Regions from separate parts of the Candidatus Villigracilis affinis genome, predicted to be linked through region 2. Evidence: predicted binding sites of a transcription regulator. Region 2 holds the regulator's gene; the other holds the start of a gene.
The links. The regulator HrcA, encoded in region 2, represses chaperone genes, less so after heat shock. The targets are predictions, from matches to a motif close to TTTAGCACTCTCNNNNNGAGAGTGCTAAA.

Region 1: groES (co-chaperone GroES) is a predicted target of HrcA. The motif match lies at 11,242-11,270, and genes of this name have one in related genera.

Annotation. Positions count from the first base shown of each region.
Region 1 covers NZ_JADJKT010000028.1:12,693-27,659, forward strand. Annotated here, with positions in the region: gene IPI86_RS13320 (GNAT family protein) at 1-437, shown strand, start outside; gene IPI86_RS13325 (GNAT family protein) at 434-1,012, shown strand; gene IPI86_RS13330 (GNAT family N-acetyltransferase) at 990-1,982, shown strand; gene IPI86_RS13335 (GNAT family N-acetyltransferase) at 1,998-2,975, shown strand; gene IPI86_RS13340 (hypothetical protein) at 3,198-3,608, shown strand; gene IPI86_RS13345 (HAD family phosphatase) at 3,612-4,220, shown strand; gene IPI86_RS13350 (hypothetical protein) at 4,217-4,441, shown strand; gene IPI86_RS13355 (MFS transporter) at 4,706-5,956, shown strand; gene IPI86_RS13360 (branched-chain amino acid transaminase) at 6,073-6,993, shown strand; gene IPI86_RS13365 (hypothetical protein) at 7,051-7,437, opposite strand; gene IPI86_RS13370 (hypothetical protein) at 7,457-8,194, opposite strand; gene IPI86_RS13375 (SurA N-terminal domain-containing protein) at 8,249-9,136, opposite strand; partial or broken gene groL (chaperonin GroEL) at 9,209-10,869, opposite strand; gene groES (co-chaperone GroES) at 10,897-11,196, opposite strand; gene IPI86_RS13390 (tetratricopeptide repeat protein) at 11,411-12,835, opposite strand; gene IPI86_RS13395 (tetratricopeptide repeat protein) at 12,832-14,082, opposite strand; tRNA gene IPI86_RS13400 (tRNA-Lys) at 14,405-14,476, opposite strand; gene IPI86_RS13405 (ion channel) at 14,540-14,967, opposite strand, start outside.
Region 2 covers NZ_JADJKT010000007.1:119,804-134,770, reverse strand. Annotated here, with positions in the region: gene IPI86_RS05415 (protein kinase) at 1-1,143, shown strand, start outside; gene IPI86_RS05410 (protein kinase) at 1,439-3,556, shown strand; gene hrcA (heat-inducible transcriptional repressor HrcA) at 3,685-4,722, shown strand; gene grpE (nucleotide exchange factor GrpE) at 4,795-5,340, shown strand; gene dnaK (molecular chaperone DnaK) at 5,419-7,302, shown strand; gene dnaJ (molecular chaperone DnaJ) at 7,379-8,503, shown strand; gene IPI86_RS05385 (DUF1761 domain-containing protein) at 8,654-9,079, shown strand; gene IPI86_RS05380 (GNAT family N-acetyltransferase) at 9,158-9,613, shown strand; gene alr (alanine racemase) at 9,644-10,759, shown strand; gene lspA (signal peptidase II) at 10,788-11,399, shown strand; gene IPI86_RS05365 (RluA family pseudouridine synthase) at 11,396-12,316, shown strand; gene ltaE (low-specificity L-threonine aldolase) at 12,602-13,642, shown strand; gene IPI86_RS05355 (sensor domain-containing diguanylate cyclase) at 13,645-14,967, opposite strand, start outside.

The sequences.
Region 1 (14,967 bases), on a different contig from region 2:
CCATGTTGTTTTCTGAAAAAAAGATCAAGGACTTCATCGAAAAACGCGCGGGCAAAAACCCGCAGGCATTCCCGTTTTCCATACGCACACTCGCCGATGATAAGTTGATCGGTGGCGTGAGTCTGTGGGTCAATTCGTGGACGCATGCCGACACATGGGTTGGCATTTCCATTGGCGAGCGCGAATACTGGGGCAAGGGCTACGGCACCGACGCCATGCGCCTCATCGTGCAATATGGATTTATCGAGCTGAATCTGCGCCGTGTTTCACTCGGCCTGCACGCCTACAACGAACGCGCCTTGAAATCCTATGAAAAAGTTGGATTCAAAATGGAAGGACGCATGCGCGGCGAAGGCCTGCGCGACGGCGTCCGCTTTGACAGCCTTTGGATGGGCATCCTTCGTGAGGAATGGCTCGCCCAACAGGAGGCGAAATGAAAGATATTTTCAAGGGGAATCTTGTGCGCCTTTCTGCCATGGATTCTGAAGAGGTCGGCAAGGCGTTTTCCTCGCTGGGACGCGATTCGGAATTAATGCGCCTGATGGATACGGGCCCGACCCGCCTGCATTCCGCAAAAGCGACGACAAAATTCCTTGAAAAAATAATTGAAGATGATTCACCCGCGAATCATTTCTTCAGTATCCGCGCCCTGGATGATAACCGCCTGTTGGGCGATATCAATATTGATGTGATCAACAACTGGGGTTCGCGTGATTCGTTTGTGGGTATTGGAATCTACAAACGTGAAGATTGGGGCAAGGGCTACGGCACCGAAGCCATGAAACTGATTTTGCAATTTGGCTTCATCGAACTCAACCTGCGCCGTATCACCCTTACCGTCTTTGAATACAATCCACGCGCCATCCGCTCTTATGAAAAATGCGGTTTTCAAGTTGAGGGTCGTATGCGCGGCAGAATCATAAAAGACAACAAACGCTGGGATGTGCTCCTTATGGGCATTCTGCGTGATGAATGGAAGGAATTGAACCATGACACAACCTCAACTAAATGAAACGCGTCTCGACTCAAGCCTCAGCCTGCGCACTGCTCAATGGGCAGATTGCGAAGCCGTGGCAGGAGTCATCTACGCCGTGTGTGAAGCCGATGGAGATACCACGGTCGCAGTCACACCTGAAGAACTGAAAAACGAATGGCAAAGCGAAGGCTTCAATCCAGAAACCGACGCCTTCATTATTGAAACAAAAGATGGCCGCATAGTCGGATACGAAGAATTCGGCAACCAACACGAACACTACAACCTGCGCACCGATGGATACGTCCACCCGCAATTCAAAGGGTTGGGAATCGGCACAACCCTGCTGCGTCGCGCCGAAGCACGCGCCATCGAAGAAATGCAACTCGCCGAACCCGACCTGCGCATTTTCCTGCGCAGCACCATCGACAGCCGCGATGCCGCCAGCCATGAACTGCACAAAACCGAAGGCTACTTTCCAAAACGCTATCACTGGCGAATGGAAATAAAACTTGATTCCGCGCCCCCAGCCGCAGTCTGGCCTGAAGGCGTGGAGATTCGTCCGTTTGTAAGGGCAGAGCATGAAATGGCCGTCTGGCAGGCGCAAAACGAATCCTTTCGAGACCATTGGGGAAGCCACGATGTATCCTTCGAGGAATTTGTCCACAGCCGCTTCGACGACCCTGAATTTGACCCGAATCTTTGGGTCATCGCCTGGGATGGGAACGAAGTGGCAGGCTTTTCGATTAACCGTTACCGCATGGGCATCGGCTGGATCCGTACACTCGGCGTTCGCCGTCCGTGGCGCAAAAAGGGACTCGGCCTCGCTCTGCTGCAACAATCCTTTGGCGAATTCCACAAACGCGGCACAAACACCATCGGTCTCGGCGTGGATGCTTCCAACCCAACAGGTGCAACCCGTCTTTATCAACGGGCTGGCATGGTTGTAGCCAGTGAGTTTCTCACTTATGAAAAGGAACTTCGCCCCGGACGTGTGGTGGAGGAATAAAGTTAGGAGATCGCCATGACTGAAAAAGCACATCTCGACCACGGCCTGACACTGCGCCCAGCGAGTTTGGCAGATGTCAATGCAGTTGCAAAACTCACATATGAAGTTGCTAAAATGGAAGGCGATGCGAGTTTTGTAATGACGGCCGAAGAGCTGGCAAACGCATGGCGTAACGAAGGCTTTCTTGTGGAACGCGACGTCTTTGTCGTGGAGACCCAGGAGGGACGTGTGGTTGGCAGTGAAGAGTTTTATAACGAGAATGGTCACTGTAAACTTATAGCAGACGGATGCGTTCATCCCGAATTCAGAGGCCTGGGGATTGGAACCTCCCTGCTTGAAAAAATGGAAGTACGCGCGCAGGCTGAAATGGAACTTGCCAAGCCGAATACGCGGGTGGTGATCCAAAGCATGATCAATACCAGGAACGAGGCTGGGGATCCCTTGCTCCGTGCCATGGGCTACTCTCCCATCCGCTATTTTTGGCGCATGGAAATCAAGTTGCAGGAAGCTCCTGCAGCAGTGACCTTCCCTACCGGCCTTGAGTTGCGGCCGTTCATCAAAGACGAACATGCTGTTGCCGTCTGGCAGGCAGACAACGAAGTTTTCCGCGACCACTGGGGTAGCCATGAATTTACCTATGAAAAGTGGTCTCAAAAATTTGACAATCCAAATTTTGACCCTACCCTTTGGATGGTTGTCTGGGATGGAGATCAGATTGCAGGGTTTTCACAAAACCGCTTCCGCATGGGATCTGGCTGGGTGGGCACAATTGGTGTCCGCCGCCCCTGGCGCAAAATGGGACTTGGAATTGCCCTTTTACGGCATTCCTTCGGCGAATTCTACAAACGCGGCACAACCACTATTGGCCTCGGCGTGGATGCCTCCAACCCTACGGGCGCAACGCGTTTATATCAGCGGGCTGGCATGGTTGTAGCCAGCGAACACCTCACTTATGAAAAAGAGCTTCGCCCAGGCCGCGAAGTGGAGGAATAAATATTTTTTACCGTCCACTTCTTCTAAATAAAAGACTCTAGAGGTTTTCAAACAGGGAATCAGCCCGATTTTTGGCCTGATTCCTTTAAAAGAGCCTTTAGGGTCTGGTTTTTTAGGCGCAAATTACAGAAAGAACTGAGCAAATAAAAAGCTGATTCGCTATGCGGGTGAAATCAGTGTAGAATCAAGATATATTCGCGCTTTTTTGGAAAGGATAAACCTATGAACCTGCGTTGTATTTACTGCCAGACCCCATTCACCCTTAGCCGCACTGAGATGCTTACTGCCATTATGACGATGAATGAAAAGAACATGAACCACTATGACGGCCACTGCCCGCGCTGCCGCCGCGCCAATTCCATTTCTCGACAGAGGATGGAACTGTTCTTCCCCAACTGGCAGGATGCCGCCAAGAAACAGGCTTCTGCTGATGCAAAAGCCGCTGCCGCCAGCGCCAACGCTGAAGTTCCAGCCACTGCTTTCCTTAAGACCGAGCCCCTTCCAAAAACGACAAAGATCGGCACTGAGAAAAAGTCTGCTGCAAAGAAACCAGCCGCAGCGAAATCTTCCACGGCAAAAGCAAAAGCTCCTGCCGCAAAGAAACCTGCAGCTTCGAAGACCAAGAAGAAATAGCACATGCCCGTCCGCGCTGTGTTCTTTGATTTCGGGGGCGTGATCATGCGTACCGAGTACCAGTCTCCGCGCCAGCATTTGGCGGAGCGGTTTGGCATGGATTATGACGACATCGATAAGGTCGTCTTCGCAAGTGAATCTGCGCGGCGCGCATCGGTGGGTGCCATCCCCGAACATGCCCATTGGGCGGAAGTGTTGAAGCGGTTAAAGCACCCAATCTCCGAGATGAAATCCTTTCAGGATGAATTCTTCGGTGGCGACGTGATCGACCGCGATCTGGTGGAATATATCCGCTCCCTGCGCGGGAAGGTCCATACCGGACTGATCTCCAACGCATGGAGCGGGTTGCGTGATTTCATCGCACGTGAAAAGGTCATCGATGTGTTCGACACTGTCACCATTTCGGCGGAGGTTGGCGCAATCAAGCCCGAGGCAAAGATCTATCAAGTTGCGTTGGAGCAGGCCAGAGTTAAGGCAGAAGAAGCGGTCTTCGTCGATGATGTAAATATCAATCTCGAAGGCTGTGAAGATCTCGGCATGACCGGCATCCTGTTCAAGAACCCACAAGATAGCATTGCAGAGTTGAAGCGGCTGCTGGAGGAACACACATGAATCAAAACGCCAAACGGATCGCCGTCGTGCTTGTAAAAAGCCTGCATGTGCGTGTGGATCATGATGCATCAAGTGAGGCCATTGCAGGTTTGAAGGAAGGCGACGAAGTGGAAGTGACCGCTACATGGGGAAACAGTGAAAGTATTTGGGCGCAGCTCGGCGAAGGCAGATGGGCTGCAATGAAGTACGACGGCCAGACCTTGATGAAGTTCAAGGAATAGTTTTCCAGCATTGTACGGGGAAGCGATGCGCACGGGACCTTCGGCACTTTCACTGATCTGACACTCTGTGCGAGTATTCCAGTTTTTTCATAAATATTTTTTAAGACTTCAGCGTTTGATTACGCTTTTGTCGTTTAAACTCATATAACAACAAACAAAAATGGAGGCTGTCATGAAAATCTTCACCTTTTTAAATAATGTTCGGCATACGGAGGGAGCCTTCCGCGCCTGACGCACGGTTCTCGTTTCACAAAAAGGAATAACATGTTTTCAAATTTAAAGTTAGATGCCACAAAAGTTTATCTGTTTATCGAATTCACCGCTTCGGCTTTCTTCTCGATGATGTTCGTGACCATGTCACTGTACGAGGCCACAATTGCGGGGCTTACGCCATTACAGCTCGTGCTGGTCGGCACCACACTGGAGGTTTCAGCGTTCGTCTTTGAAATCCCCACGGGTGTGGTGGCAGATTCATATTCACGCCGCCTGTCCATCATCATCGGGTACTTTTTGATGGGGCTCGGTTTTCTTGTGGAAGGCCTCTTTCCCGCCTTTCTGCCGATCCTGCTTGCGCAAGTCATCTGGGGGCTGGGATATACATTCACCAGCGGAGCCACACAGGCATGGATTTCGGACGAGGTCGGGGAAGAAAAGGCCAATCAGCTTTTCATGCGCGCCACACGCGTAGGGCTGACCGCATCCCTGTTTGGGATGGGGCTAGCTATGCTCATCGGCGCGAACAACGTGGCCCTGCCGATTCAGATCGGTGCAGTCGGCGTGATCATGATCGGCGTTGTGCTGATCTTCATCATGCCTGAAACAGGCTTCCACCCCACCCCGCAGGAAGACCGCAACACATGGCAGCATATGTGGCACACATTCAATGAAGGTGTGAAGGCAGTGCGAGCACGTCCACGCCTTATCACCATTCTTGGCATCGGTTTGTTTTACGGCCTGTACAGCGAAGGCTTCGACCGTCTGTGGGTGAAGCACTTGCTCGATAATTTTGATATCCCGGTCCTGTTCGGGAACAATCAAGTGGCCTTCTTTGCCGTGTTGCGCATCGTGGCATCCGTCCTGACCATCTTCGCGATCCGTTTCGTGGAAAAACGCGTCGACTCGGGAAGTCCGCTTGCGATTGGCCGCGCCATGATGATCGTAACGGGATTGATCGCCACCACCATGATCGGATTCGCCCTTTCGCCGCTTCTTGTCCTAGCCCTGGGCCTGTATCTCGTCATCGACGTTTTACGCGATATTCGAGGTCCGCTCAACTCGGCATGGGTGAACCAGAAACTTGATCCGCAAACCCGCGCCACGGTTCATTCCATGACCGGGCAGGTGGATGCCTTCGGGCAGATCGCAGGCGGCCCCAGCGTGGGACTCGTTGCGCGATTCTTTTCAGTTGTAGCGGCCATCACCACATCGGGACTGCTGCTTTTGCCAGCCATGTTCCTCGTAGGCCGCGCCAACTCACAGTCCATTGCGGAACGGGATTCGCAAATCGATTCATAAACACGGGGGTTAGTTAATTCATGCAGTAAAGGGAAGCCGGGTTCTTTCGAATCTGGCTTCCCTATTGAATGGATTATAATTTCATGGCAATAACCAATTCAAATCGGAGGTGTCTAGTGGATCTCTCGAAGCACGCTTTCTTTGAGGGAAAGATCGTCCCACTTGCGGACGCGAAAATCAACATAGCAACACATGGCTTTTTATATGGAACCACCGTGTTCAGTGGTATGCGGGCATATTGGAACGAAGAGAAGAAACGTCTCTTCGTTTTTCGTCCATTTGACCATTTTCAGCGCCTTTTAAATTCCGCGCGCATGATGGCAATGGATATCCCCTATGACGAAGAGAGTCTGACCCAGTTGACTCTCGATGTTTTACGAATGGACAACTGGAAGGAAGATGTGTATCTGCGCCCCACCATTTACAAAGCTGACATGGGCATCGGTGTGCGTTTGCACAATCTAAAAGACGAATTCGCCATGTTCGTGATGGCATTTGAAAAATATGTTCCCAATGATTCGAACGCGCATATCACATTCTCGTCCTGGCGGCGCATTGACGATAATTCCATCCCTGCGCGTGGAAAGATATCGGGCGCGTACGCCAACTCGGCGCTGATCAAGACCGACGCCAACCGCGCAGGCTTTGACGAGGCGCTCGTGCTCGACAACAACGGCCATGTCTCTGAAGGCTCAGCCATGAATATCTTTATCATTCGTGACGGCATTCTGATCACGCCGCCAGTCACAGACAATATCCTCGAAGGCATCACCCGCCGCTCGGTCATGGAATTGGCGCGCAGCGAGCTCGGCCTGCAAGTCCTGGAACGCTCCATCGACCGCACAGAAGTATTTATCGCCGAGGAAGTTTTCATGACCGGCACCGCCGCGCAAATCGTCGCTGTGACGAAAATTGATCATCGCCCTGTGGGTACCGGCAAAATGGGACCCATCACTGAGAAATTGCGCATCCTGTTCGATGATATCGTCCGCGCAAAACACCCGAAGTATCAAAAATGGAATCTTGAAGTCGGGTAAAAAAACTATCAAACAAAAATGTCCGCTGCTTATCAGGCAGCGGACATTTTATTATTCTCACTTTTTCTTCTTCGCTTTCCTACCCTTTTTCAACTCTTCAAGCTCCAGCCTGTTCTTTTCCAATTCAAGCTCAAGCTTCTTGCGTTCCACTTCCGCCAGTGACGACTCCCGCCTCTCCTTGCGCCAGGTAATGACTGTTGTGACAATGAATCCAACCAGCGAAGTAATGGAAGTAATGGCAGAACCGATCACTGCCGAAAAGCCCAGACCATCCGCATCCTGCACCGGCGGTGTCGTGGATGGGTCATCGTTCGCGGATGGAGCGAACTCACTCATGGCTTGCTTTACCATCGACGTGCTGACGGCCAATATCACAAGCACAAGCGTAGACGCTACAAACAAAACCAGGAAGATATTTCTAAGAGTGACGCGTCCAGCCAACATTGAAAATACTCCCGACTGATTACGGATTCTTCTTGAAACGCACCAGCACCAAATTCTTTGAACATTCCTTGAAGGTGTCGATCTCGATCGGGTCAGACAAAGGCAGGCCTGCCTGGTCAAGGATCTGCAGGGTCAGGTTGCTTCTGGTTGTGATCGGGGTCGTTCCCAAAAAGAACTCATAGCCAGATTTTCCATATGCGGGGGCAATACTACTGACGGTCAATTCATTCTTGGTGCTGCCGTTGTAACTTCCCACAAGGCGGACGGTGATTCTGAGGATATCTGCATTATTCGAATCCACGATGGTGCCGCCGATCCCCTGCCATTTACAAGCCGCTTCCGGATGAATGATCGTGCTGTCAATATAAGTGACGGTCGCAGAAAACTGCGCTTTGGGCAGCGGGGTCGGTGTGGGCGTATCGGAAGGGGTCACGAGCGAGAAAAGTGTTGGTGAAGGGATCAGTGTATGGGTAGGAAGAAGGGTCGGCGTCTCGGTCACGAGCGCGAATGGAGTGGCTGTCCAGGTGGCATCCATTTGAAGCGGCGTGATCGTCGCTGTGGGCGGAGCATTGGGGTCAACCATGCTTGCCTTAAAGGGATTCAAAGCCGATTGGGGGAAAATAAAAACCGCAACAAAATACACACCGAGGCAGAGCGTCAACAAAAGTGTCGCAATACTTAGCATATCCCAGACCTCAAGTTTTGCGCTTTGCTTTGGGCTGGAGGTCTCTTCATAGTTATAATCGTATTTACTCATTACACAACTCCAATGACAACTTTATATCATTGCAACTGCAAGGTTGCATTTACACTAGGGAATTAAAGTGATCTCGCTTTTTGCGCGCTGTTCTGCAAGCCAGGTATGAACCGCAAGTTCCTGCACGGTCAACAGGGCATCGGGCGTGAGCGGGTGCTCGCCGCGTTCAACGGCTTTGAAAATATGAAATCCCGCATCTGTCGCGATGACATCCGTATACATGCCTGGCTGTAAGGCAAACAACGCTTCATCCGCCGCCGGGTCGAGCAGATAACCGCGCGGCACCCAGCCCAACTCACCAAAAGTGACAGGGTCAAAAAGCGCGGCCTTCGCGTCAAAATCTGCGCCAGCCTTGATCTCATCCAACGCCGCACGCGCGTCAACCTCATTATAGGTCAAAATCTGGCGGACGTGAATTTGTTCAACAACGGTTGGAACATCCGCAATGATTTTGTCACGCATCCACGCTGCTTCGATGGAACGCTTCAGTGCAAAGCGGAAGGAAGCATCGTCATAGCCATGAGCCGACTGCCATTGACTTAACGCATCGGCGCTTCCCAGTTGAGTGGCCAGCGCATCAATCCTCGACTGTAAGTCTGCTTCTGTCAAAGTGAAATTCGCCGCTCTGGCAGCTTGTGACAACAAAACCTGCGCGATCAAATCTTCAAGCACAGCTTTGCCTGCATCTTCATCCGTGAAGGAGAGTCCCAGCGCGGTTTGTGCGGCTTTATAACGCTCCAGTTCAGATTGAAATTCAGCGATGGTGATGTATTCCCCATTCACAGTCGCCACAGAAGGCGGCGGAGTGGCAGTGGGAGGCAAAGGCGTGGAAGTCGGCAATTCGAGAGTGGGCGTGCTCGAGGTCCCGAGCGAAGCGCAGGCACTTAATCCCAAAACAAAAGCCAGAGTCAATTGAGCAAAAAAACGGGGTTTTGAAGACATTCGTGGAATTATATATTAAAAACATAGAGACACGGCAATGCCGTGTCTCTACAAATTTGTTGACGGATCGGTTTAGTAATCCATGCCGCCCATGCCGCCAGGAGGCATGGCAGGAGCGTTTTCCTTCGCGGGCACATCGGTGATGAGCACGTCGGTGGTGAGGATCATCGCGGCGATGGAAGCGGCGTTTTCGAGAGCGCCACGAACCACCTTCACGGGATCGATCACACCAGCCTTGATCATGTCGGTGTATTCGCCGGTGAGGACGTTGAAGCCGATGTTCGGGTTCTTCTTCTCGGCAGCGGTGCGGCGGACGGTGTCGATGATGACGGAGCCATCCTGGCCAGCGTTGGAAGCCAACTTGCGGATCGGGGCTTCGAGCGCCTTCTTGACGATGTTGATGCCGACTTTGATCTCTTCGTTCTCGTCATCGGCATGAGCCTTGGCGAGTTTGTCGAGTTTGCCAGCGGCGTTGATGAGGGAGATCTCACCACCGGGGACGATGCCTTCTTCAACTGCGGCGCGAGCGGCAGAGAGAGCATCTTCCACGCGGTGCTTCTTTTCCTTCATTTCAGTTTCGGTCGCGGCGCCTACGCGGATGATGGCAACACCACCGCTGAGCTTGGCGAGACGTTCCTGAAGTTTTTCCTTGTCGTAATCGCTGGTGCTCTTGTCCATCTCGATGCGGATTTCCTTGATGCGACCTTCGATTTCGCTCTTCTTGCCCTTGCCGCCGATGACGGTGGTGTTCTCTTTGTCAGAGACAACCTTCTCAGCGCGGCCGAGGTCGGCAACAGTGGCGGATTCGAGCTTGCGGCCGGTCTCTTCAGAGATGACCTGTCCACCGGTGAGGGCGGCGATATCCTGAAGCATGGCCTTGCGGCGATCACCAAAGCCAGGGGCCTTGATGGCGAGCACGTTGAGCATGCCGCGGATCTTGTTCAAGATCAAGGTAGCGAGAGCTTCGCCGTCAACATCTTCAGCGATGATGACGAGTTCGCGCTTGCCGAGCTGAACGAGTTTTTCGAGCAAAGGAACGATGTCCTGTGCAGCGGAGATTTTCTTGTCATAGATCAAGACATACGCGTCGCTGATCTGGGCTTCCATCTGGTCGCCGTTGGTGATGAAGTAGGGGAAAGATAACCGCGGTCGAACTGCATACCTTCGACGAATTCGGTTTCGAACTGCATGGTCTTGGATTCTTCAACGGTGATAACGCCGTCTTTGCCGACCTTGTCCATCACGTCTGCGATCAATTCGCCGATCTCAACATCTGCGGCAGAGTTGGTCGCTACGGAAGCGATCTCTTCGCGGGTATCGATCTTGACGGAGTTCTTCTTGAGTTCGGTCACGATGGTCTCGGTGGCGAGCTCAATGCCCTTCTTGAGGAGCATCGGGTTGTAACCAGCTTCAAGAGCCTTGAGGCCTTCGGTTACGATGGCATAAGCCAAAACGGTGGAGGTGGTTGTACCGTCACCGGCGATGTCATTGGTCTTCTGGGCAGCTTCCTTGAGGAGCTGGGCGCCCATGTTCTCGAAAGGATCTTCGAGTTCGATTTCCTTCGCAACGGAAACACCGTCGTGAGTGATGGTGGGGGAACCGAACTTGCGGTCGATTGCCACATTGCGGCCTTTGGGGCCAAGGGTTGCGGAAACAGCGTTCGCAACAACAGTCATGCCGTTCTTAAGCTTACGGCGAGCATCTTCTGAAAATACAATTTGTTTAGCAGCCATGGTTCACTTCCTTTTTTTCTATTGGGATTAACCGACAATACCGAGAAGGTCGCTCTCGCGCATGATGAGCAATTTCTTGCCATCGATCTTCACTTCGGTGCCGGAGTACTTGGCGAAAAGCACGGTATCGCCAGCCTTCACATCCATGGCGATGCGATCGCCCTTGTCATTGCGGTCGCCGGGGCCAGCCGCCAAAATCTTGCCCTGTTGGGGTTTTTCCTTTGCGGTTTCAGGAAGAACGATACCGCCAGCGGTTACTTCTTCCTGCTCGATGGGCTCGACCAACACGCGGCCGCCCAAGGGTTTAAATGAGAGTTGTTTTGCCATTTCCTGCCTCCATTAAGAGATTTGAATTTTTTGAATAAGCACAGAATTAGCACTCAATGCTTACGAGTGCTAATTGCAATATTACCTAGTTAAATTGGTCAAGTCAAGGGGATTGTATAAATTCTTACAAAACTCTGATGGATGCCAACATTCGCCTCCCCGCCTAACCGAACGCTGATTCGGTCTCACTAAGCATTCCCGCCCCGAAAAATCATCAAGGAGGGGCGGTCGGCACTGTGTCTGTGGCCGACGGGGTTCCTTCCGCACCTGCAGCGGGGGCATCATTTAAAGTGGAGCAGATCGTCCGCACCACAACGATATCGGCGGCGATGTTCGGGTCGTTGTCAAATTCCGAAGCTTCGATCTCGCTGGCAATATCCAGCGCCTCCCCACAATAGCTCTTCGACGGGGTGCTCAAAGCCGCCAGTTCGGAGGCATAAATATCATAATAATAGACCGTGTTGGAAGTAAGTGGCAGGCCTGATACATCTGCAGGGACATCGCTATTCCCACAGCCGCCGCGCCCTTCACAGGATTCGTCCTGATTACAGCCGCGGATGGCACACTTCAGCGCAAGAATACCGGTCTCATAGTTACGATTCTTGTGATACAACACGCCCAACTCGCCATAGAACTCCGCCTTGTCAGGTTGGAACTCGATCGTCTTTTGCACGTTACGGATGGCGATAAAGAATTGCCCCATCTGCGAATAGGTCTTTGCAATGGAAAGATACGGCGCAGGATCATTGATCCCCAACTGGTCATTGATGGTTGCCGCTCTGTCGAAATACTCCAGCGATTTTTCAAAAAGCTGGGTCTGTACTTCTTCATTAGGACTGTTAAAAGCAAGGATACGGTAGTTCGCACCCGCCCGAATATGCAAAAAGGTCAAATTGGGAGCGATGTTGATTGCGCGGTCATAGGCCTCAATGGCAAGCGCATATTCGCCCAACGACTCAAGCACATACGCGTGCACCCGATGCACATCCATCAAGGATGGGTCACGCTCCAATGCCTGGTCGATGATCTGCTGGGCATTTGTCCATTTTTGCTGGTCGACCAGAATCTCTGCATAGAAAGCCAAAGCGCGGGTGTTGTTAGGGTCCAGTTGCAAGGCACGCACAGCGGCGCCATTGGCCTTGGTCAACAGGCGCTGCACTTCCCTTTCATCGGGAACAAGCACGGGGTTGGCATTCCAATCCAGAACAAAGGCATAAACAGACTGGGCATAGCTGTCATCAGGTGAAAGGGCAACCGCCTGTTCGGCAGAAGCAAGCGCCTCAGCCAGACGCACCTTGGTATCCGCATCACTCACCATCATCGCGGATGAATAGGTCTGGATGCGCGCAAGGTCTGCCAGCAGCTTGGCGTTGGTGGGGTCCACTTTCGCGGCTTCACCGTAAGCGGTGATGGCAGCATCCAATTCCCCTGCGGTAAATTGCGCATCGCCTTCGAGAGCATAAGAAAGCGCGAACCGCGTGGGCGTGGGCGTGGGATAGAACAAAGGCTTGACATCGCCGCTCTGCACAGAGCGAATCAACCAAATGCCTCCAAGGATCAAAGTGGTCCAGAAGAACATACGGTAAACGTTGATCTCCCCCCGCCGTCGAAAGATGTCGCGTTTTTGGTAGATGTTCATGGTGTCGGTGTGGGAGTTTCCGTCGAAACAGGAGCAGCTTCGGGCGAAGTGGGAAGCGGTTCTGGCGTCTGCACCAGATTCTGTTCGCATTTGCTGATGATCGCATTGGCATTTTCCACGGCCAGTTCATCAGCAGGGATGCGTTCCAGAATGGTGCGTGCAATGTTCAGCGCATCGCCGCATTTGTTGGTGCGCGCAAGTGCGAGGCCATAGGTGAAATAATATTCGGCAAGACGCACATTGTTGGGCACAAGCGGCAACGCCTTGATCGGGGTGCCATCCTGCGTAAAACCGCCGTTGATCACATAATCAAATTCTGCAAGGGCTTCGGTCCAATATCCATTGCGATAATACATCACGCCAAGATTCCCGCGCAGATTCGTATCCGCACCGTCATTCGCAACCGCCTGTTCGGCATATTGCATGGCTTTTCCAAATTCACCACGCGTGGCATAGGTACGCGAGGTGAGAAAATCAGGCGTAGGGTCTTCGGGGTTAAGCGCATCGGCATTCGAGAAAGCGGTGATCGCATCTTCATAACTGCCCATCGCGCGAAAATTGATTCCCTGCGAAAGATACAGGTCGGCGATTTTGGGGTTGATATCGATGGCAAACTGGTATTCGCGAATGGCTTCCTCATATTCGCCGACAGCTTCGAGGATAAGCCCGCGCGCGCGATGGGTCTCGAGGGTGTTGGGGGCTAGCGCCACAGCAATCCTTGATTCATCAATTGCTTTTTCGATCACATCGAAGGAGCCTGAATCCACAAGGATCTCCACGTAATAGGCATGTGCAAGTGCGTTATTGGGGTCAAGTGTCAGCGCGCGCTCAATGCTGTCTTCCGCTTCTATATATTCTCCCTGCTCGCCCAATGACCAGGCAAGCACAGCATGCGCCATCGAATTTGCATTATTAAGCAGAATCGCACTTTCGGCGCTTTGCTGCGCATCTTCATACTCACCTGCAAAAACCTGGGTCTGGGCAAGTGCCACATATACGGTTGGGTCATCAGGCCGCGACAGGATCGCCTCTTGATAAGATTCGATCGCGCGAAGCAGCTGTCCCTGCTTGAAATATTCCTGCGCCTCAGTGACGAACGATTCGGGCGAACGCGTGGGTGTGGGGGTCGGTAAAAATGGTGATGGCCGCGCCGCAATCACAAATCGATTCACGTAGGAGGCACCCAAGACCAACAGGCACAATAAAATAATGCGGAACCAATTCGGGCGGGTCCGCCTGCGATTCATACTCCACTTACTTCCTTTTAGATACATCGTTTTTTATATTACCATTTTCATGAAATCAAAGTCAAGCAGGGGTTTTCAATCTCTCATATGCCTCTAAGCGGAAATGTACAGGATCGTTCGAAAACCATGATTTTTCGCATTAATTGAAACACGGGATTGTTATGCGCAATCGACGTTTCGCACTTCCGTTGATCTGGGTTCAACATCCCAAACATCAGTTTCCCCGAAACATATTCATCCAAATTTCATTTCCTCAGGCGGATAAAAACAAATCTGTTTTAAAAACTTGAAGTCCGATTCTTCAAAATCGGACTTCCGCCTGTGACTCCGGGGGGATTCGAACCCTCAACCAATTGCTTAAGAGGCAACTGCTCTGCCATTGAGCTACGGAGCCATTCACCAAACTTGCGAGCGGTATTATACCGCAAAGAAAAAGTGTGTCAACAAAAAAGCGGCATCAGCGTTTGCGCTGAATGTCATACAGACTGACGAGCCGCGCCACCAAAATAGCCACATAAAGCACGCCTACTGTGACCTCGATGCCCGCCAGCATCCTCGCCCACATACTCGCGGGAAGTACATCCCCATACCCCGCCGTGCTGAGGGTGATCAGGCTGTAATACACGAATTGCTGCCACTGGACGGGCGCGCCGAGGGTATTATCCACAAACGAGCCGGGGATGGCGGTCTCCAGCATGCCATAAATGGGGACAAAGAAGAAGGAGAGCAGGAAGTAGACAGCACAAGCGGCGTAGATCACGTCAGCCGTGACGGATTCCGCGGTGAAAATATAGCGCATCAAAACCGAGACGATCATTACGTGATAGACCAGCAAGATCAAATAAGTGATCTGAATCTTCCAGGCATTGGTGGGGTCAAGCGCAT
Region 2 (14,967 bases):
TTGTTGCCTGAAAACATACGCGCTCAAATTCCATTCCTCGTGCCCACAAGCACGGTGACGGCTTCAATCACACCAACTTCTCCGCCAACGTTCACGCTTGTGCCGACCTCTACGGCCACCGATGTGCCTCCCACAGCGACAACTGTTCCGACAAATACACGTACTCCTACTTCAGCTCCCACCGGGAATATTCCTGTTGAAGCAACCCATACTGCAACACCTATTGTCACCGCTACGAATATACCCTCATCCACGCCTACCTTGTCTGTAACACCAGTGGGGGGTGGTTCCGGGCAGATTGCATACGCATCCAACCGCACGGGCTTGCCGCAGATCTATCTTGCTGACATCTCCAACCAGACCGCGACTCAGATCACCGATATGCCAGATGGCGCCTGCCAGCCTGCATGGTCTCCGGATGGTCAGCAGATCGTTTTCATTTCCCCATGCAAAGGCATGGATGATATCTATTATCAGGCGGCTTTGTATATCGTCAATGCCGATGGCAGCGACCTGACCCCGATCTCCACCGTCCCTGGCGGCGATTTCGACCCCGCATGGTCACCGGATGGAAAGACCATTTTGTTCACATCCCTGCGCACAGGTCAAATGGAGATTTTCATGGTCAAGGTGGATGATCTCTCGACCGCCATTCAAGTGACGAAGGGTGCCAAGAGCGTTGAGGCGCGTCAGCCTTCATGGTCACCGGATGGAAGCCAGATTGCGTATTCGGTTAAACGCTTTGGCGTTTATCAGATCTGGTTGATGAATGCAGATGGCACAGAACAAAAGCAGATTGTGCGCAGTGGTGTGGCGTTCACAGATTATCTCCCCACTTGGTCGCCGGATGGAGCGCTGATTCTTTTCAACCAGCGCTGTGCCACCACCTTCTGCCTGCCGTACCTAATGAGCATTTCCGCCACTGACCGCTCCGTGGAACAGGGCACCCTTTTACCATTGAATGTCCTTTCCGTTGAGGATGTTGAGTATTCACCGGATGGCTTCCATCTCCTGTTCGAAGGGGAGGAGGCCGGCGAAAACAATGACATCCTTTACGTGACTGTGACAGGCGCAAATCGCATCCGCATCACTTCCGATCCAGGTTTGGATTTCGACCCTGCTTGGAGACCCACTCCAAACTGATCATTTCGTATAGAATCCCCGGACGCCAGAGTATAATATCGTACTCTGGCGTTTTCGATATTTATAACAATTGGTAAAATATTTGACTAAAATCACGAGTAAATTCGTTGAAATAGTTTCATTAATGCTAGTTGATACCTTTCAAAAATATTAACGGTCAGCTTGTTGAATTGAAATAAAATAGTATTGAAATAGAACGGAAATGAAAGTTATTTATCCATGAGAGTAGAATACCCATCGCTGGGAAATAATCTGTTGATTTGCGGAACGAAAAAAAATAGCAGACAGGAATTTGATGATTCTCGAACACGAAACCATTTTACATAATCGCTATCGGATTCAAGAGAATCTAGGTCAGGGGGGAATGGGGTCGGTGTACCGCGCTGTTGACGAAAACCTCAGCGTGGATGTTGCTGTTAAAGAGAACCTGTTTACAACAGAAGAATATGCGCGCCAGTTCCGCCTGGAAGCGGTCATTCTGGCGAATATCCGCCACCCAAACCTGCCTCGAGTTTCAGATCACTTTGTCATCGCTGGAGAAGGCCAATACCTCGTTATGGATTTTATCGAGGGGGAGGACTTGCGCCAGCGCATGGAGCGGCTGGGTGTTCTCCCCGAAGATGAGGTCATTCTGATCGGCGCAGCCATCTGCGATGCCCTTTCCTATTTACATGCCCGCAAACCCCCGATCCTGCATCGTGATATAAAGCCTGGTAACGTCAAGATTTCACCCGATGGGCATATCTTCCTCGTGGATTTTGGCCTTGCCAAGATCATGCAGGGAAATCAAGCCACCACCACGGGCGCGCGCGCGATGACGCCCGGATATTCCCCTCCCGAACAATATGGCACTGCGCGTACCGATGCGCGTACCGACATTTATTCCCTAGGCGCGACCTTGTATGCCGCCCTGACCGGTGTGATCCCGGAAGATGGCCTTGCTCGCGCAATGGATAATGCCCAGCTTACTCCCCTGCGCAAACGCAACCCGGAAGTAACCCGCCGACTCGCCGCTGCCATCGAAAGAGCCATGGAAGTGGATCCCGCTGATCGTTTCCAAAATGCGGATGAATTCAAACTTGCCATGCTCAACTCCAAGTCCAAGACGCAGCAATTGCTTGGAACTTATACGATCGCCCCGCCCCCCTCGGAAGCGGAGAGAAAAAGCGACCCGGTCAAGAGCGTCAACATCATCAAACATTCCTCCGCGTCGCTCGAAGACCAGGAATTTGTTTCTCCACGCAAAAAACTGCTTGAACGAAATCGCCGAAATATGCGGGCTGTGATCGGGGCTGTGCTCGCGATCAGTTTTATTGTCTTTTTAGGAATCATACTTTTTGCCCCGGATGTAATGCCGGAATCAGTACGGAAATTATTCCCATTTTTACCGCCTGTTGAACCCACAATCGTTCCAACAGAAATCGTATCGGTTCCGCCGACTCCGATGGCAGTTGAAAATACCGACCCAACGGCTACGCTCGAACCTACACCAGTTCAAGTAGAAACGCCCACTTCAGTAGTCGACCAAACCATTGAGCCGACACCGATCGGCGCAGATTATTTGCAGATCGCATACGTCTCCACCCGCACGGGCCTGCCTCAGATCTATCTCACTAACATCCTTACAGATCAGGCAATTGCCGTCACCAACATGGCTGGTGGTGCATGTCAGCCAGCGTGGGCCCCCGATGGAAACAGACTGGTATTCACGTCCCCATGCGGAGTGAAAAAAGATGCCTATCCTGAAGCCAGCCTGTTCATCATTAATCCAGACGGCACCGGGTTACAGCCATTGCCCACAGCCCTCGGCGGAGATTTCGAACCCGCCTGGTCTCCCGATGGAAAATTCATTGCCTTCACATCCCTGCGCGATGGATACATGCAGATCTATGCCTATGATGTTGAAAACGACAGAGTCCAGCGCCTGGTTGAAACCGATCCCACAACCTCGGCCCGCCAGCCTGCCTGGTCGCCGGATGGCAGGCAGTTGGTCTACTCCCTGAAACGGGTGGCCACCTATGAATTATGGTTGATGTCCAGCCTTGGGTCAAACGAGAGAATGCTCTTCACAAGCGGCAATGTCTTTTCAAACCAATATCCCGTGTGGACGCCCGATGGAAAATTTATCCTGTTCAGCCAGCGCAGCGCTGAAGAAGTCATATTCCCTGATCTGTTCTCACACAAACTTGGCGAGAATTCAGATACGGCCTTGAAACTCCCCCTTAGTGTTCGCTCCGTTGAAGATGTAGATTACTCCCCCGGCAGCTTTTGGATCGCCTACGAAAGCGGCGGCGACCGCGGTTATCACGTCTATTATTCCACCCCGGCGGGAGGCAACCTTGCGCGCATCACCGAAGATGTCACCTTTGACGACTTCGACCCAGCCTGGCGGCCCATTCAAACCGCCCCATAGCCAGATCCTTTACGAGAAACGCGAAAGAGGAAAGATTTTCGGTCTTTCCTCTTTCTTCTTACATCGCCGTAAACTCTTACACTCCTCTTATTGACGCTCTTCATTTGCGCATGTAAACTTACCATTCGATGCCTGAACTTACCGAACGACAGCGGACCATCCTCCAACTCCTCATTCGCGACTATATTGAGACGGCGCAGCCTGTCGGCTCAAAGCGACTGGTGGAACGATTCCATCTTGACCTGAGTCCTGCCACCGTCCGAAACGAAATGTCAGCGCTGACGGAGATGGGCTACCTACGACAACCCCACACCTCGGCGGGACGCGTCCCCTCTGAAGATGGGTATCGGGCTTTCGTCGGAGAGATGATCCACAAAGCGGAATTGCCTGCGTCGGTGCAAAACACCATCTCGCATCAATTTTTTCAAGCCCGCTCCGATGTGGATCAGTGGATGACCCTTGCCGCTTCTGTGCTTGCGAATCAATCACAAGGCGTCTCGGTCGTCACCGCGCCGCACGCGGAAATGAGCCGCTTCAAGCACATTGAATTGATCTCCACACAGGGACGTCAGGTCTTGATGGTCATGGTCATGGATGGTGGTGAAGTCAGCCAACAGGTCTTAACGCTGGCCGAGATCGTCACCCAGGATAGGCTCAGTCAGGTGGCGACACATCTCAATACAATATTGGCTGGCCTTTCCATGGCTGGGATCGCCGCTGTTTCATCCCGTACGGATGCCCTTGAACAGGATATTATCACCCTCCTGCTTCAAGATATGAAGCGCACCTCCGAAAGTGCCTCAGGCGAAATTTATACCGATGGTCTCACCAACGTGTTGGACGAACCCGAATTCGCAGAATCGGATGAAGCGCGTTGGGCTTTGCGCCTGTTCGAAGAAAGATCGACTTTGCAGGGCTTGCTGGCGCGGGCCTCCTCCAACAGCAGTGTCGGCGGGTTGCAAGTGCTGATCGGTGGCTCAGGCGGCTGGGATGAACTTCGTCAATGCTCGATGGTGGTTGCAAGATATGGCGTGCCAGGTTTGGTGACAGGCACCCTCGGCGTGCTGGGTCCGATGCGCATGTCTTATGCAAGGACGATCCCAACCGTGCGTTATGTGGCAGGGTTGTTAAGTGATTTGGTAAACGATACGATTTCGGGTGAATAAATTCAGATGATTAGAGAATAGAGCCTAGGCTCTATTCTCTAATCACTAATTTCTATAATGAGAGTGAGAAACATGTCAAAAGCGACAGATAGACAGGACGAATTCAATGAGAATCAAGCCGCAGCTGAAGAAATGCCAGTTGATGGAAATCAAGATTCGGCGGAGCGTGAAGCGTTGGTCAATCAATTGAAGGAAGCCGAATCCAAGGCTGGCGAATATAAGGATGGGTGGGCGAGGTCTCAGGCGGAGTTCCAGAATTATAAGAAACGCATCGAGCGTGACAATGAGTTGATGTATGCCAGCATGAAGGGCGACATCATCAAAAAAGTGTTGCCTGCGCTGGATGACCTGGAGCGCGCCCTGCAAAACCGCCCCGCCGACGATGCATGGGCGAGCGGCATTGAATTGATCGCACGCAAGATGCAGAATATTTTGGAAGGCGAAGGTCTGAAGCGTATTGATGCAAAAGGGAAACCCTTCGATCCGAATTTCCACGAAGCGATCTCACATGAACCCAACGATGAAGTTGAAAGCGAACATGTCATCGATGTGGTGCAAAATGGATATATGCTCGGCGAACGAGTGATACGGCCTGCCCTTGTGAGGGTGGCACAATAAAAAAACGCGTCAGGTGTCAGGTTGCTTGATACGTGATTAAACCTGATACTTGAAACTTGACACTGGAGAACTGAACTCATGGCAAAAATCATTGGTATTGATCTAGGTACGACCAACTCGGTAGCCGCTGTTATGTCTGGCGGGGAACCTGTTGTAATTCCCTCTGCGGAAGGCGAACGACTTGTCCCTTCTGTGGTGGCGATGAATAAGAACGGCGAGCGTTTGGTGGGACGTGTGGCGCGCAATCAGGCGATCACGAATCCGCAGAACACAATTTTTTCAGTGAAGCGTTTTATGGGGCGCAAGTCTGATGACCCCGAAGTGGAGCGCACCCGCAAGCGCGTGCCGTATGCCGTCAATGGCGCGGACAATGGGGATGTGCGCGTACGCCTCGGCGAGAAGGATTACTCCGCGCCCGAGGTTTCGGCGATGATCCTTGCAAAGATCAAGGCCGATGCCGAGGCTTATCTTGGCGAAACGATTACACAGGCTGTGATCACGGTCCCTGCGTATTTCAATGATGCGCAGCGTAATGCCACGAAAGATGCTGGCAAGATCGCTGGCCTCGAAGTGCTGCGTATTATCAACGAGCCGACTGCATCTTCTCTTGCATATGGTCTCGATAAAAAGAAAAATGAAGTTATCGTTGTGTATGATCTTGGCGGCGGTACGTTTGATGTTTCCATTCTCGATGTGGGTGACGGCGTTTTTCAGGTGCGCGCTACGAGCGGCGATACCTTCCTCGGCGGCGACGATTTCGATCTGCGCATCATGGATCATTTGATCGAGACCTTCAAGAAAGATAACGGCATTGACCTGAACAACGATCGTCAGGCTTTGCAGCGTTTGAAGGAAGCGTCTGAAAAAGCGAAGATCGAGCTTTCCACCGTGATGCAGACTGAGATCAATCTGCCTTATCTGACTGCCGATGCAAGCGGCCCCAAGCATTTGGTGATGACCATGTCCCGCGCCAAGTTGGAACAGATCACAGCGGATCTTGTCGACCGAACAATTGCTCCCGTCAAACAGGCATTGGCTGACGCTGGATTAAATGCAGGCGATATTAACGAGATCGTTTTGGTGGGCGGTATGACCCGTATGCCCGCCATTCAAGACCGTGTACGCGCCTTTTTTGGAAAAGACCCGCACAAAGGTGTGAACCCTGACGAAGTCGTTGCCATTGGTGCGGCGATTCAGGCGGGCGTGCTCGGCGGGGAAGTGAAGGACATTCTTCTCCTTGATGTGACCCCGTTGACTCTTTCGATCGAAACTTTGGGCGGTGTTGCCACGGCTCAAATTGAACGCAATACGACCATCCCGACCCGCCGAACGCAGGTTTTTTCAACCGCGGGTGACAACCAGACGCAAGTTGAAATCCATGTGCTGCAGGGTGAACGCCCGATGGCGAATGACAACAAGTCGCTGGGCAAATTCATCCTCGATGGAATTCCCCCCGCGCCGCGCGGCACGCCGCAGATCGAAGTCACTTTCGATGTGGATGCGAATGGCATCTTAAAAGTTAGTGCCAAAGATAAAGCCACTGGACGTTCACAGCACATTACGATCACGGCTTCCTCTGGCTTGAGCGACAGCGAAGTGGAAAAGATGCGCAAGGACGCAGAGGCCCATGCCGAGGATGATCGCAAGCGCAAGGAACTGATCGAAGTCCGTAATAATGCGGATAACACCGCCTACGCCGCCGATAAAGCGCTGCGTGAATTTGGCGACAAAATCCCTGCTGAGGTTCGCAGTGAAGTCGAATCCAAAACCGCTGAGGTTAAGTCTGTGGCGCAGAGTGAAGATGTCGAAAAGATCAAAGCCGCGACTGAAGCTTTGGGGTTGGCGATTCAAAAGATCGGTGCTTCCGTCTATGAGCAGGGTCAGGCAGCGGGTAGCGGCGAAGCGGGTTCAAATCCGAGTGAAGCCGGGCCTGATGTGGTTGATGGTGAAGTGAAGGAGTAAACGAGTTGAAAGGTACAGGTTCAAGGTTGTAATTTGAAACCCGACCTGTGACCTTGAATCTTCAACCTGTAACCAAATCATGAGCAACCAGGATTATTACGAAACTTTAGGTGTTGGACGGAACGCGAGCGATGATGAGATCAAGGCTGCGTTTCGTAAACTCGCACGTCAGTATCACCCCGATGTAAGCAAGGAAGAACACGCTGAAGAGAAATTCAAAGAGATCAACGAGGCGTACGGTGTGCTTTCGGATTCTGACAAGCGTGCGCGCTATGACCGCTTTGGCAAAGAGGGACTCGGCGGCATGGGCAGCGGCGGTTTCCACGATTACAGCGCCGACTTCGGAGATATTTTCGAAGACCTGCTGAGCGGTTTTGGGTTTTCATCGGGACGCCGTTCGCGCAAATCCCCGCGCCGCGGCCGTGACATGCAAATGGCCATTCCGCTGACCTTTGAAGAAGCGGTCTTTGGCATTGACAAGGATATTGAATTCGAGCGCGAGGAAACCTGTTCGCGCTGCAATGGCAATGGCGCAGAGCCCGGTACGTCACCCGTGAAGTGTTCCACTTGTAATGGGCAGGGTGAAGTCCGTCAGGTACGTCAGACCTTTTTGGGTCAAATGGTGCAGACGGCGGCATGCCCTTCCTGTAATGGGCGCGGCGAGACGATCTCATCTCCATGCAAGACCTGCCGAGGCGGCGGGCTGGAACGCAAACGCATCAAGAAGAAAGTTCAGATTCCCGCAGGTGTGGATCACGGCACACAGATCCGCTTGAATGGGGAAGGCGCGCCCGGTGTGTTTGGCGGCCCCAGCGGCAGTCTGTTTTTGGTTTTGGATGTGAAACCGCATCAATTCTTCAAACGCCGCGATAATGATGTGGTCTTGAATCTTGATATTAATGTGGCACAAGCCGTCCTCGGCGCGGAAGTGGATGTGCCCACCCTCGATGGCGAAGAGAAATTAAAGATCCCCGCTGGCACACAGCCTGGAAAAGTCATCACGATGAAGGGCAAGGGAGTTCCGTATTTACGACGCAAGGATCGCGGCAATCAACTGGTGATCGTCAATGTGGCGATTCCTTCCAAGCTGACAAAGGAACAGCATCAATTATTTGAGAAGCTGGCTGAAAGTTTGGGTACCACGGTCAAGCCGCAGGAAAAGGGATTCCTGGATTGGTTGAACGAGGCATTGGGTGGGTAGATTTAGTAGACAGTGAATAAAGAGCAGTAATCAGGAGCGAGCAGGTGGTGAACCTGCTCGTTTTTTTTGCCCTCAATTATAGAACAAATTTTCTGATATAATGGCGAAAAGATTGGCGCGTGCCGATCGAATTTATCAATGGAGGTTGAGATGGATTTTGGTTCTATAAACTGGTTGGCTGTTGTTGCTTGTGTCTTGGCTAGCATGATGATTGGTGGAATCTGGTTTGGGCCAAAGACATTTTTCCCGATCTGGTGGAAGGCCGTTGGCAAGGCAGATGGCCAGGAACCCGGCAGTAGTATGAGCATGGCCATGGTCTGGGGCTTGATCGTGTTCGCTGCATTCGTTCAGGCAGTATTTATGGCTCTTATGGTTAATGCCATGGGCAGCATGTCTGGCGGTGCAACACTGGGTTCCGGTGCAATGGCTGGTTTCTTTCTTTGGCTCGGTTTTGTAGCCCCCTCAAGCCTGACGAACAAATTGTTCGCAGACCGCTTAAAGGCGTGGGTGCTTGAAGCAGGCAACCACCTCATTACTTTCGTGGTTATGGGAGCCATCCTCGGCGCGTGGCATTAATTCATTGCCCTCAAAGTAAGAACCCTGAAGGAATTCCATCCTTCGGGGTTTTTTTAATGAGTCGGGTATACTGTGCTCATGCAAAACACAATCCGCCTCTACAAAACAGAGGATTTTGAGCCCATTACCCGTCTGTGGTTCGATGCGCAGACCGTAGCCATGCCCGATATGATGGCGCGCATGGACTATAAATTCGATGAAGCCCAGGCCTACTTTCGCAATGTCATTGTTCTCGAAACCCAAATGTGGGTCTACGAACGTGACGGCGTCCCGCTTGGTTTTATTGCCATTCAGGGCGAGCTCATTGACCGCCTGTACGTCCATCCTGCATATCATCGGCAGGGGATTGGGCAGGCATTGCTCATAAAGGCTCGCGAGCTTTTGCCCGAGCATATTTGGTTATACACGCATGTTGCAAACAAAATGGCGCGCGCTTTCTACGAGAAGAACGATTTTATCGCTGAAGGATTTGGCGTCAGCCCCGCGCCCGAATCCGAGCCTGATGTGGAATATCACTGGCGTGCGAAAAAATAAACGAACACGCCGATGAGATAAAATAAAAAGATGCGTCCCACATATCTTGAAGTCAATCTCACCCAGTTAAAACAAAATCTCGAAAACATCCGCGCGAAGGCTGCGCCAGCCAAAGTCCTTGTGGTGCTCAAGGCCAATGCCTATGGCCACGGCGTGGATGGCGTTGCGCCCTTCATTGCTCCCTTTGCAGATTACATCGGCGTGGCCATTGTCGAAGAAGGAATTCATCTTCGTAAAATGGGAATTGCGACTCCGATCCTCGTAATGGGTGGGACTCTGCCTCAGCAGCTGTCCGACTTTTTTGAATACGACTTAACCCTCGCCGCCTCTTCACTGGACCTGTTGACTGCTGCTGAACAACTGGCACAATCTACTCGTAAGCGACTCAAAGTCCACCTCAAGGTGGATACTGGCATGGAACGCATCGGTGTCCGCGAATACGAAGCGGAATCTTTAATTGAGAAGTCTTTGTCGTGTAGCCATTTAGATATGGAGGGCATCTTTACCCATTTTGCAAATTCTGAAGTAATGTCATTACAGAAAAATATGACACCGCTTTCTTTGCAACTTGAACGCTTTGAAGGGATTCTGTCCATGTATGAAAAGAGGGGAGTGCCGCATCCACGTATTCGGCATACGGCTAACTCGGGTGCGATTTTATTGCACCCCGAAAGTTATTACGATATGGTGCGGCCCGGCGTTTTGTTTTATGGCGTCTATCCTGGCCGCGATGTGGAAAAGACCATTGAGGTCAAACCTGCGTTGACATGGAGATCCAAAGTCGTTTATAGCAAGGTCACCCAGCCCGGGCGTGGAGTCAGCTATGGGTCGTTGTGGCAGGCTGAGGCGCCGACAAGAATCGTCACCATCCCATGCGGATATGCCGATGGCTATTTCCGTCGCATGACGAATCAGGCGCGGGTGATCGTCAATGAAAAAGAATATCCGCAGGTGGGGCGCATCTGCATGGACCAGTTTATGGTCAATGCAGGCGGAGATGATGTAAAAGTGGGGGACGAGGTGATCTTGCTTGGCGGTGGAATTACCGCTGAAGACCTCGCCGATTGGACGGGCACGAATGAATATGAAGTGATGACGAACATCAGCGCGCGCGTGCCGCGTGTGTTTACCCGTGCGGTACAATAGGCGCACAAATTTGAAATTGAGGTGAAATTTGAATCGTGTAGTAAAAGATTATTTGGTTTTATTCGGCGTTGGGGGTACAAGCATCGCTTTGGATCAGTGGACGAAATGGCTTGTCCGTACGAACATTGAATTTGGCACGCAGTGGCTGCCTGAATCTCTGAGCTGGCTGAGCCCGTATGCCCGCATTGTGCATTGGTATAACAGCGGCGCGGCCTTTGGCATGTTTCAGAATGGGAATATCGTGTTCACCATTCTGGCTTTCATTGTGATCGGCGCGATCATTTATTATTATCCGCGCGTCGAAGCCGATGACTGGACTTTGAAACTGGCGATGGGTTTACAGCTTGGCGGGGCGGCTGGAAATTTGATCGACCGCCTGCGTGTGGGGCGGGTCACGGATTTTATTTCCGTCGGCTCTTTTCCTGTTTTTAATATTGCAGATGCCTCCATCTCGGTTGGTGTTGCTGTGCTTTTGCTTGGGGTGTGGATCAATGAGCGCAACGAGAAATTAAAGGCGGCGGAACAAGCGTCAGAAAACGGCGAACAATTATCAGCGAATGATGAGTCGCTGCCTGCCCTTGATCCTGTTGATGGACCGGTCAGCGGCGAGCAACCTAAAATGAATGGCGGACAATCGTGAGTGATCGCATCGAAAAGTTTGTTTATGATGGAGAAAAGGCTGACCGCCTTGATAAATTTCTTGTAACCCGTTTGCCCGAATTTTCGCGGGCGCGCTTGCAGGGATTGATCGACGAAGGATTTGTCACCATCAATAATGTCCGCGCGAAGAAATCGGGGCAGTCCATTGAATCAGGCGCGGAGATCGAAGTGCGTGTGCCGCCGCCTGTGCCGAGCGGCCTGGTGGGTGAGGATATTCCCCTCAATATTATTTTTGAAAATGACGACCTGATCATCGTGAACAAACCTGCGGGGATGGTCGTTCATCCTGCGGCGGGGCATGATTCTGGTACGTTGGTTCATGCGGTGCTGGGATATGACCCCGATCTTGAAGGCATCGGCGGCGAGGAACGCCCGGGGTTGGTCCATCGCCTGGACAAGGAAACTTCGGGTTTGATCGTGCTTGCAAAGAATGAGCGTGCTCATCGCTGGCTGCAGGATCAATTCCGCTTGCGCACAGTTGAGAAAACCTACCTCGCGCTGGTGGATGGCAAACCGCCCACACCGACGGGACGCGTGGAAGCCTCGATTGGGCGTGACCCAAGCCATAGAAAAAAGATGGCCATTGTCACTGCGGGCAAGGGACGCGAAGCGGTCAGTGAATATAAAACCCTCGAAGCATTCACAGACCATACGCTTTTGGAGTTCCATCCCCACACGGGGCGCACGCATCAGATCAGGCTGCATTGTCAGTTTTTGGGCTGTCCCATTGTGGGTGATTCGATCTATGGACGCAAAAGCCTCACTGTTGATATTGACAGGCATTTCCTGCATGCCTATCGTTTGAAGATCGTTTTGCCCGGAGAAAAAGAGCCCAGAGTTTTTACCGCCGCCTTGCCAGAGGAGTTGGAAAGTGTGCTGACCGACCTGCGCTCTTGAGGTAATAAGTTCATTGAAATTAAATAAAGAAATAATATTGAACGAAAGCGCCGATGACTGTCACCGACGCTTTGAATGAGCTGTGCATTCTGTGCTGGATTTTTATGCAGGTAAACGGATCGCCATCTCCGCGCATGGGACGGTCATTTCTTTGTTTGTGTCGCGCCTGATGGGAATCCCTGCTTTCCCTTTTTGGAGTGAGCTTGGCTTGCCTTCCTTTGTTGTCCTCGATATGAATTCAAGATCGATCTTTGCAAAAGAAAATATTGTTTAGAGGAGTTTGCCATGGAATTTGTAGACCTTCGTTCTGATACCGTTACCAAACCTACGCCCGAGATGCGTGAGGCAATGGCCGAAGCGGAAGTGGGGGATGATGTGTACATGGATGACCCGACGGTAAACGCACTGCAGGAAAAAGCCGCAGAGATGCTTGGCAAGGAGGATTCGCTCTTTGTCCCATCGGGGACGATGGGGAATTTGCTGGCTTTGCTGGTGCATTGTCAGCGCGGGGATGAGGTGATCGTCGGCGATAAATCTCATATTTATGTGAACGAGGCGGGTGGAATGTCTGCGCTTGGCGGGATTCATCCGCACCCGCTGAAGAATCAAACTGACGGCACGCTTGCACTGGATGAGATCCTCGCTGCAATCCAGAGCGAGGATGTGCATCACACCATTACGCGGCTGATCTGCCTGGAGAATACGCAGAATGCGTGCGGCGGTGTTGTGCTTTCTGCGGATTACATGCGGGCTGTCGGGAAGATCGCGCGTGAGAACAACCTGTCGTTGCATGTCGATGGGGCGCGGATCTTCAATGCGGCGACGGCGCTGAACATTTCAGTGAAGGATCTGGTCGAACCTGCTGATTCTGTGATGTTTTGTTTGAGCAAGGGATTGGTCTCACCCGTGGGATCGATGCTGGTGGGGACGAAGAAATTCATCAACCGCGCGCGTCATTTGCGGAAGATGGTGGGAGGCGGCATGCGTCAGGCGGGGGTGCTGGCGGCGGCGGGATTGATCTCGCTGGAGAAAATGTCCACGCGGCTTGGGCAGGATCATGCCCGGGCGAAGAAACTGTTTGAGGGGTTGAATCAGGTTCAGGGATTAAAGTTGGATGCGTTCGGCTCTTCATCCACGAACATGGTTTTTTTCAACCTGGCGGATGAAGTCAAATTGAGTGTGGATCAGATCATCGAAGAAATGAAGAAACATGGCGTGTTGGTGGATTGGGCTGGCCCCCGCCGATTTAGATTGGTAACGCATTATTGGGTGGATGACGCCGGTGTGGAGAAAGCGATAAAGGCGTTTGCAGCGGTTATGAAGTAAGGCTATTTCGTTTCGAGGTTTTCCCAGAACGCGGCTACGGGTTCAATTTGATCCCGTCCGCGTTCTTTTGCTATGTAAAGGCGATTGTCAGCGAGGTCGATCAGTTTGGTGGTTTCGTTGGTCTCGATGGGAAAGACTGCAATGCCCATGCTTATAGTTGGAATGGGCAGATTGATGTGATCGTTGCTCTGAATTTTGTGGGCTGCCAGACTCTCGCGAATGCGTTGGGCGATCTGTGTGGCTTGTGTGCCATTGGTGTTTGGAAGGAAGATGACGAATTCCTCCCCGCCCCAGCGCCCGACTGCATCGGTGCTTTTGATGTGCATGCGGATGGTTTTGCACAGGCTGACGAGTACTTCGTCGCCGATCAGATGCCCGAAGGTGTCGTTGTATTGTTTGAAGAAATCGATATCAAGCATGATCAGGCTTAGCGGCTGATTATTTGCCAGACATTCCCCGGCTTGTTTGTTCAGCATCCTGAGAAAATATCCGTGATTGTAAACGTGGGTGAGGCTGTCGAGACGTCCCTGTTCTTCTGCGATGGCGTGATGATGGGCATTGTCCAGTGCAAGTGTGGCACGTTGTGCGATGGTAAAGAGTAATTCAACGTCGCCGCGGTCAAAGGCATTTGGATGATAGGCTGCGATCGCCATGAGCCCGTCTACATAGGTGCCGCGCATGGGAACACCCACCCAGGAAAGAGATGTTTTTCCCTGCCCAACGAGCACGATCTCAACACCTTCGAGCTGAATGTTCTGCCGCAGGTCGGGGAGGAAGAGTTCCCGCTGGTGATCAATGACCCACCCGGAGAATGTGCCTCTCCTGGGAAGTTTCACATCATGGAAGTATTCCCCGTCATCGTAGAGCAATTCGAGGCGGACCTCCTCCCCTTCCACGATCCCGATGAAATAGGAATCGGCGTCAAGCGCATTTTGAAATGCAGCATTCAGCAGGGTGAAAACCTGTTTTGTGTCGAGCGTGGAGACGATTTGCTTGCTCAGCTCGTTGATGATCTCCAGTTTGTTGATCTGTTCGCGGGCGATCTTTTTCAACTGTTGGATGGTCTCGATTACCATGAGTGATGCTGTAATTTGGCTGGCATGAATGATCCAATCATATCTTTCCAATTCTGAACCCAGGCGTGAGCTAGTGTAAATGATCGAAAACCCAAGGATCAGACTGTATGCCGGTAGACGCGTGGAAGTTAAGGATGTTGCGAGGGATGCAATAAAGACAAGGGTATAGAGTAAATGATCCAGCTCTTCGGGAATAAAAAATGTGAGAGCGCTAAGTGTGGCTCCTGAGACAATCACATTTAGCCATGT